Regions from separate parts of the Asticcacaulis sp. MM231 genome, predicted to be linked through region 2. Evidence: predicted binding sites of a transcription regulator. Region 2 holds the regulator's gene; the other holds the start of a gene.

Region 1 (4,415 bases), 440 kb from region 2:
GCATAGCACATGTCGAAACCCTTTATACCTCTGCACACACTGAGCCTCCTCACCAAGATCGCCGTCGGCGTGCTCACCTTCACCCTGATCGTCGGCCAGAGCGCCACCATCACGGCCATGGTGCTTGAGTTGAACAGCCCGTCTTATAAATTCTCGATAATCCCGGCCTTCTGGGTGGGCCTGATGGCGCCGGGCTTTTACCTGTGCGCGCTGTGGGCGGCCTCGAACGTCTTTACCCGCATGGACAAGGGTGATGCTTTCGGCGAGGCCACGGTCAAGGGGCTGAAAGAGGTGGGGAGCAACCTGATCTGGGGCGCTGCGGCGGCCATCTTCATCGCTCCCACCCTGAACCTACTGATCGAGACCGATTTTCAGCGCCTGACAGGGCTGAAATATGACTTTGAGATCGAGAGCCTGACCATAGGCCTGATCGGTTTCACGCTTTATCTGCTGGCCCAGCAAGGCCAGAGCCTTAAATCGGAACTCGACCAGATCGTTTAGGAGACAATCATGACACGCTTTATGAAACACGTCTCGTCCGCCTTTATCGCCTTTGGCTATCTTGCCGCGACCATGATCTTCAAGATGAACGAAATTCTGGACGCCAAGCCCGACATCTATCCCAATCTTTTCGATCTTTTCCTGCCAAGACCCATCCTGCTGGTTTATGGCGTAGCCCCCCTGCTCATCGCCATCGCCATCTATCAGCTCTACGTCTTCACCCTGGCCGGACGCGATCCGCTGACCGGCAATTTCACGCCGGAGGGTTTGCGGCACTTGGGCCTGTCCGGCCTGTTTCTTTCCGCCGGCGGCATCATGTTCATGGGGTTCGAGACGATTCTGAGCCAGCTTGTCGGCGCCGAAATCCTGCCGTTCAATTCGGGCACCGGCCTGCCCTTCATGATCATCGGCTTCGCCTTGGCCACCATGTCGCGCAACGGCGGCGTGCTTGCGTCCAAGGCCAAAAAACTTCGCTCTGAACTGGATGACATCGTTTAATGCCCATTCGCGTCACACTGGATGTCATGCTGGCCAAAAGAAAGGTGCGCGCCAAGGATCTGGCGGCGCGCATCGGCCTGTCCGAAACCCAGCTCAGCCTTTTGCGCACCGGTAAGGTGAAAGGGATGCGTTTCGAGACACTCTCGAAGATTTGCCTGATTTTAGAGTGCCGGCCGGCCGATATTATGGAATATGATCCGGACGATAACGATCTCAATACGGGTGAAGACTGATGCGTATAGCCATAACCACCGGCCTGGCATTGCTGCTGGCCACCTCCGCCGGCGCCGAAACGGTGCGGCTGATGAGCTACAATATCCGCGTTGATGTCGAAGGCGATAATCCGCGCTGGGCCGAGCGCCGCGATCCGCTGGCCAGGCAAATTGCCTTTACAGGGCCGGATGTCTTCGGCGTGCAGGAAGCGACGCAACCCGCCGTGGCTGACCTTGCCAGCCGCCTGCCGGCATACGGCCATTACGGCATCGGCCGCGACGACGGCAAGGACGGAGAAACCACCACCCTGTTCTACAACAGCGCCCGCTTTACCCTGGTGAAGGCCCAGACCCAGTGGTGCTCGAAAACACCGGACGTGCCTGGCAAGGACGCCGATGCCGCCCTGCCGCGCACCTTTACGCGCCTGATCCTGCGTGAGCGCAAAAGCGGCCGCCTGCTCGATATCCGCAACGCCCATTTCGATCATATCGGCGTTGTGGCGCGGGAAAACTGCGCCCGCCAGATCGAGGCCCTGCCGCGCTGGCCGGGTGCGAGCGTGATGGTGATGGGGGATTTCAACTCTGGCACCGACAGCGCCCCCTATAAGCTGCTGAGCGATGACACAGGCCTGAACCTGAAGGACGCCCGCAAAGGCGCTGCCATCGATTTTGGCCCCACCGGCACCTTCAACGGTTTCGATATTCGCCAGACCGACGGGGACGCCATCGACCATATCTTTGTCGATCGCGCCCTCAAGGTGACGCGCTTCGCCGTGCTGACCGACAGCTTTGGCGGTCGGGTGATCTCGGATCACTTCCCCATCGTCGCCGATGTCGAACTGAAAAAGAAATAGGCGCCCCTGCTCCGGTCAGAAGCGCCCATCATCTATCTCTGTATCGAAAGACTAGCGACGGTCGCCGCGGATCAGCAGCGCGCCGAGCACGAAGCCGACGCCGAGCGCGATCAGAGTCGAGGGGATCGGGTTTTCCTCGATCTTGTGCTTGGCCTGGCCACTATAGCGCTTCACGTCGTCGCTGGCGTGATCGGCGAAACCGCGCAGCTTGGCCTCGGCCTCCTTGGCGCGTTCGGACAGGACGTGGGTGGCGTGCTCGACCTCATGACGGATCATGTCGGAGATGGTCTCAACGTCCTCCTCGTCGAACGATTTGACCTTGTCGGCGGCAGCCTTGGCTTTGGAAGATAACATCAGAAGCTCCTCAGATTGTGCATGGGTGTTAAGGCATACTATAACCAATATGGTGATGAATCCGTGTGGTTTACGCGCCGAATTGTAATTTTTTCATGAGGGCCCGCCCTTGACTCCGCAGCACCCCGGCACTACTTCAAGAGCGCTGTTGGCACTCACACGGTGAGACTGCTAACAAGGCAATCAATCTAACGAAATGGAGACATCCCATGAGCTTTCGCCCGTTAGGCGACCGCGTTCTGGTCAAGAGAGTTGAAGAAGAAGCCAAGACCAAGGGTGGCATCATCATCCCCGACACCGCCAAGGAAAAGCCGCAAGAAGGCGAAGTCGTCTCGGTCGGCCCCGGTGCACGCAATGACAAGGGCGAGCAAGTCGCTCTCGACGTCAAGGCCGGCGACCGCATCCTGTTCGGCAAGTGGGGCGGCACGGAAGTCAAGATCGACGGCGAAGACCTGTTGATCCTGAAGGAATCCGACGTTCTGGGCGTCATCACGAAGTAATTGACGCCCCACCTTTACCTCCCCGCTTGCCGGGGAGGGGGACCGCACGACGCCGCGAAGCGGCTAGATGTGGTGGTGGGGTATGTTGCTTCGGGTCAAGCACCCATCTCTAAAACCTTTCCAATTAACGCCAAAAGATAGGACTACATATCATGGCTGCCAAACAAGTTCTGTTCGGTTCCGACGCGCGCGAAAAAATGCTGCGCGGCGTGAACATCCTCGCCAACGCTGTAAAAGTGACCCTCGGCCCCAAGGGCCGCAACGTCGTGCTCGACAAGTCCTTCGGCGCCCCGCGCTCGACCAAGGACGGCGTCTCCGTCGCCAAGGAAATCGAACTGGAAGACAAGTTCGAAAACATGGGCGCGCAGATGATCCGCGAAGTCGCCTCCAAGACCAACGACAAGGCCGGTGACGGCACCACCACCGCCACTGTGCTGGCGCAAGCCATCGTGCAAGAAGGCCTCAAGTCGGTTGCCGCCGGCATGAACCCGATGGACCTGAAGCGCGGCATCGACAAGGCCGTCCAGATCGTCGTCGCCGAAATCAAGGCATCGTCGAAGAAGGTCACCACCAACGCTGAAATCGCCCAGGTCGGCACCATCTCCGCCAACGGCGACGCCGAAGTCGGCGAAATGATCGCCAAGGCCATGGAAAAGGTCGGCAATGAAGGCGTCATCACGGTTGAAGAAGCCAAGACCGCCGAAACCGAACTCGACGTCGTCGAAGGCATGCAGTTCGACCGCGGCTACCTGTCGCCTTACTTCATCACCAACCCCGACAAGATGGAAGTGGTTCTCGAAGACCCTTACATCCTGGTGTTCGACAAGAAGATCTCGTCGCTCCAGCCCATGCTGCCGATCTTAGAGGCCGTTGTGCAATCGGGCCGTCCGCTGCTGATCATCGCTGAAGACGTGGAAGGCGAAGCGCTTGCCACCCTCGTCGTCAACCGCCTGCGTGGCGGCCTGCGCGTTGCCGCCGTCAAGGCGCCTGGCTTCGGCGATCGCCGCAAGGCCATGCTGGAAGACATCGCCGTCCTGACCAAGGGCGAAGTGATCTCCGAAGACCTCGGCATCAAGCTGGAAACCGTTTCGCTCGACCAGCTCGGCCGCGCCAAGAAGGTGACCATCACCAAGGAAAACACCACCATCGTTGATGGCGTTGGCGAAAAGTCCGATATCGAAGCCCGAATCGGTCAGATCAAGAAGCAGATCGAAGAAACCACCTCCGACTACGACAAGGAAAAGCTGCAAGAACGTCTGGCCAAGCTGGCCGGTGGCGTTGCCGTTATCCGCGTCGGTGGCTCCACCGAAGTGGAAGTCAAGGAAAAGAAGGACCGCGTCGACGACGCGCTGAACGCCACGCGTGCAGCCGTTGAAGAAGGCATCGTTCCGGGCGGCGGCACGGCGCTCCTGAAGGCCTCGAAGGCCCTCAAGGGCATCGAAGGCGCCAATGCGGATCAAACCGCCGGCATCAACATCATCCGTCGCGCGATTCAA
Region 2 (4,415 bases):
AAGAATCGCTGCCCGGCAGATAGGCGATGGCGTTGCTCGTCAGTGCCTTTTCCAGCGTCACCTCACCCAGATCGAGCGCGCCGGTCGCGGCCTTGTTAGCGACGAAGCGATCAAACGCCTTCGCCGGCAGGATGGCAATATCGGCCAGACCGGATTTCGGCGGCGACTCTTCGAGATAACTGGCGACAGACGGCGCGCGGGCTCCGGTGCCATAACGCGCCTGCAAGGCGGCATTATCGCGGAACACGACCAGCTTGGCGCCCTTGGCCAGAGCCGCCCGGCTCCAGCCACCGGCGGTCGCCTTGCCCATATTGGCGATGAGCACGATATCGGCGACCGGCAGCTTGGCCGGATCATCGCTGGTGGCCACCGCCACCGTGCCGCTGACGGGTTTGGCCGAAGTATAGATCAGGCGAAAGCCGTCGCTCGCCGTGGCGTCACCGATTTTCAGGCTGACCGGACCGCTGATCTTCGGCTTGATGACGCCGGCGGTCTGGATATAGCCGTCCATGCCAGGTGCGGGTTTCAGCCCATAGCTCTGGAACTGCGCGGCCACGTAAGCGGCGGCTACGGCCTCGTCATGCGTGGCGCTGCCGCGACCGCGCAAGGCGTCCGAGGCCAGAAAGGCTTCGTGGGCGCTGACCCAGTCCTGTTTCACCGTCCATGGCGTTTCGGCCGATGCGCCAGTGGCAACAAACGCCAACAGGCTGGCGACGAGGACAAGACGGTGTTTCAGCATGGATAGACCTTTGAATGACGTCAACAGTGTTAAGTTTGGTTATAGCGGACGTCAAGGTGATAGCCGGTCATGACTATCTGCGTGCGATAAGAGATTTTATGGTGTCAATAACCGCTTCGGCTTCTGATTGAGTTTCGATCCATGGCAAGCGAAGCCATTTGCCACTCTTTAGTTGCAATTTGGCGGCCCACAAGTACTGTACCTTGCAGTATAGTTGGGTTGCCACCACGCTGGACATAAGCCAGACATCGCGCCTGGCACCTATTCGACGTTCGATTTGCTCTTCAGTAATCGTCCAGCGGATATCGGAACGAAAAACAAGGGTGAAATTCCAAACTGCAAAACCGATAAACATGAAGGCAAGACCGACGTACTCAACTCTTCGATACATCAGACCAGGCTTGGACAAGTCCAATCGATGGCCGAAAATTATAGATGGAAGCTGAGGAAAGGAGAGCGACCACCCTTCAATTCGCACGCCGGACATTTGCCATAATATCCAGGCGAAGAAGAATAAAAAAAGCGCCGACGCAAATCCAAAGGCGCGGAGAAACAAACCAAATTTAAACTTTAGATAGATTGGCAACATTTCTCCCCCTAAACTCAGGGAAGTCTATGGTTAAGTCATTGTCAAGCCACAACATATAGCCGTGAACAAAATGGAAACCGGGCGATGTCAGTGATTCGTCGCTGATTCGTTTCCGTGTCGTTCGTGGATTCGGAACAAAGCCGTTTACCTTTGAGTCGCGCAGAAAAAAAGCCCCCGCAGCAGAACTGCGGAGGCTTCATCTGAAAGGAAAGAATCCTACTCGGCTTGCGTGTCGACGCGGTCACCGGCGTCGGCACCATCACTGTCATAGCCGTTCTTGACCGGCGCGGGTTGCGCAGCCGACTTGGCGGCCACCGCCACCATGGCCGGACGGATCACGCGGCCGAACAACTCGTAGCCGGCCTGCATGACCATGATGACGCAACCGCCTTCGACGTCGGTCGAGGGCTGTTCCATCACCGCCTGATGCATATGGGGGTCGAACTTGTCGCCCTTCATCGGCGCGATCTTCTTGACACCGTTCTTCTCGAACGCACCGGCCAGTTCCTTCTCGGTCATGTCGATGCCGGCGATGAAGTTCTTGAAGGCCGGATCGCTGACATCGGCAGGCACCGACGACAAGGCGCGTTGCAGCACGTCGGCCACGCCGAGCAGGCCCTGGGCGAATTTCTGGATGGCGAAGGCGCGGGCGTCATTGCCTTCGCGTTCGGCGCGGCGCTTGGTGTTTTCGGCGTCCGCAGCGTAGCGCAGCGCCTGTTCCTTGAGCGCGGCGTTTTCGGCCGTCAGCTTTTCCAGCTCGGCATTGAGCAGTTCGGTCGCGTCCTGCTCAAGTTCGTTACCGTCGTTTTCGATCTCGTCACTCATCTCGTCGTCCTCTTAAACATATCGGGCCACCCCTACTCAAGCAGGCGACCCAGAATTCGGGCGGTGTAGTCCACAAGTGGGATGATGCGGGCGTAATTCAACCGGGCGGGCCCGATCACACCGATCGCACCCATGACTTTCGCCGCGCCCTTTTGCGGGGACACCATATAGGGGGCTGCAATAACAGCCGAGCCCGACAAAGAAAACAGTTTCGACTCCGATCCGATGAAAATTCGCACCCCTTGGGCATCCTTCACATCATCGAGCAGGTCGATCAGCTCTTCCTTCTGCTCCAGATCCTCGAACAGCGAACGCACACGCTCCAGATCTTCAAGGCTCTGGGTCTGCTCCACCAGATTGGCGCGGCCCCTTACGATCAGGGCGCGCTTCTCCTTGTCGCCGCCGGACCACATGGCCAGGCCGTTCTCGATCAGGGTGGCCGCCGCCTCATCGAGCTTGCGCCGTTCGCTGTCCAGTTCGGATTTCAGCTCCAGGCGCGCCTCGGAAAGCGTACGACCCTTGAGGTGGGTGTTGAGATAGTTCGACGCCTCACTCAGTACCGACGGCGTCATGCCCGGCGCCAACGGCATCAGGCGGTTTTCCACCCGGCCGTCGTCGAACACCAGCACGGTCAGGGCCTGTTCGGCGCTCAAGGATATAAACTCGACGTGCTTGACCCCCGCCTCAAACGACGGCGTCATCACCACGCCGGCGCCACCGGCCAGACCGGAGAGCAGGTTCGAGGCAGCGTGCAGCGCCTGATCGAAGGTTTGCCCCTTGCCGGTCAGGCGGGCCTCGATATCGCGTTTGGCATCTTCGCCGATATCGCCGATCTCCAGCAGTCCATCGACAAACAGGCGCAGCCCCTGATGGGTCGGCATCCGGCCGGACGAGGTATGCGGCGCCGACAGCAGGCCCAGGTGCGCCAGATCCTGCATGGTGTTGCGGATCGAGGCCGGCGACAGATGCACGCCATTGCGCGACACCGTGCGCGAACCGACCGGCTCACCGGTCTCCAGATAGGTCTCGACCACATGGCGGAAAATGTCGCGCGCGCGCTGATCCATTTCGCTCAAGGAAGCGCCGGAATTGAGCAGGCCAGTCATGTGGGGAGGCAGTTTCATCATCCGTCAGTGTAGCAAAGCTTTAGCCTGAGCGCCAAGGGGTAAAAGCCGGGCCACAATTGCGCCACAAAGTCAGCGAAATCTGTCAGACATCGCTTATCGGGAGGCTGTCATGCGTGCTCTATCCATTGCGTCCGTTCTGATTCTGGCCGGAATGGCTACCGCCGCCGGCGCCAAGGACTACACCTATAGGGCGCCCGCCGCACCGGCTGTCGCCGAAGCGCTGCAAACCCCGGACAAACCGCGCGATCCTGAGACTTACGCCCCGCTTCAGGATGTCAGTCAAACGACCGCCATCGATCCGACGCCCGGCCTGATCCGTCCCGCCACGCGCATCGCCGATACGAAGCAGCATGACGATGAGCATCGCGGCTTTGTCTGCGCAGATAAAAAATGCAAGACACAGGCGCCGGTTTACAACACCCGCACGCCGCTGGAGCAGGAACAGGGCCGCCTTCCCGGTTAGGTCAGTTTTTTTGGTTTCACTCGCGGGCGCGACCTGTTAGGGCAGGGGCACATTTTCAAGAGGCCCCACCATGTCCCACTTCGATGCCTTGTCGGCACTGAAAACCATCCGTCCGTCCAACCGCCAGCCCGACCAGATGCGTGTCGTGACGCTGGAAACCGGCGTAACGCGCTATGCCGAGGGCTCGTGCCTCGTCACCTTCGGTCACACCAAGGTGCTGGTCACCGCTTCGCTCGAACAGGGCGTGCCGGGCTTCCTCAAGGGCAAGGGCCAGGGCTGGGTGACGGCCGAATACGGCATGTTGCCGCGCTCCACCCACACCCGTTCGCGCCGTGAAGCCGCTAGCGGCAAGCAATCCGGCCGCACGCAGGAAATCCAGCGCCTGATCGGCCGCTCGATGCGCGCCATTATCGACCTCAAGGCGCTGGGCGAACGCCAGATCACCCTTGATTGCGACGTGCTGCAGGCTGATGGCGGCACCCGCACCGCCTCGATCACCGGCGCCTGGGTAGCGCTTTCCATGGCCTGCAATAAGCTGGTGGCCGACAAGATCATTGAAAAGTCGCCGATCATCGATCAGGTCGCTGCCATTTCCTGCGGCATTTTCGAGGGCACACCGGTGCTCGATCTCGATTATGACGAAGACTCAAACGCCGAGACCGACGCCAACTT

What was found. Region 2 encodes HrcA, which represses chaperone genes, less so after heat shock. Its sites were predicted from a motif close to GTTAGCANTCNNNNNNNNNGANTGCTAAC; they were not measured.
Region 1: a site for HrcA is predicted at 2,567-2,595, ahead of groES (co-chaperone GroES). Genes of this name have one in related genera too.

The regions. Positions count from the first base shown of each region.
Region 1 is NZ_OZ075108.1:3,285,523-3,289,937, forward strand. Features, by position in the region: gene ABQ278_RS16045 (DUF2975 domain-containing protein) at 10-501, shown strand; gene ABQ278_RS16050 (hypothetical protein) at 511-999, shown strand; gene ABQ278_RS16055 (helix-turn-helix transcriptional regulator) at 999-1,232, shown strand; gene ABQ278_RS16060 (endonuclease/exonuclease/phosphatase family protein) at 1,232-2,065, shown strand; gene ABQ278_RS16065 (hypothetical protein) at 2,117-2,419, opposite strand; gene groES (co-chaperone GroES) at 2,629-2,919, shown strand; gene groL (chaperonin GroEL) at 3,072-4,415, shown strand, end outside.
Region 2 is NZ_OZ075108.1:262,925-267,339, reverse strand. Features, by position in the region: gene ABQ278_RS01265 (M28 family peptidase) at 1-739, opposite strand, end outside; gene ABQ278_RS01260 (hypothetical protein) at 813-1,328, opposite strand; gene grpE (nucleotide exchange factor GrpE) at 1,545-2,153, opposite strand; gene hrcA (heat-inducible transcriptional repressor HrcA) at 2,186-3,259, opposite strand; gene ABQ278_RS01245 (hypothetical protein) at 3,390-3,743, shown strand; gene rph (ribonuclease PH) at 3,814-4,415, shown strand, end outside.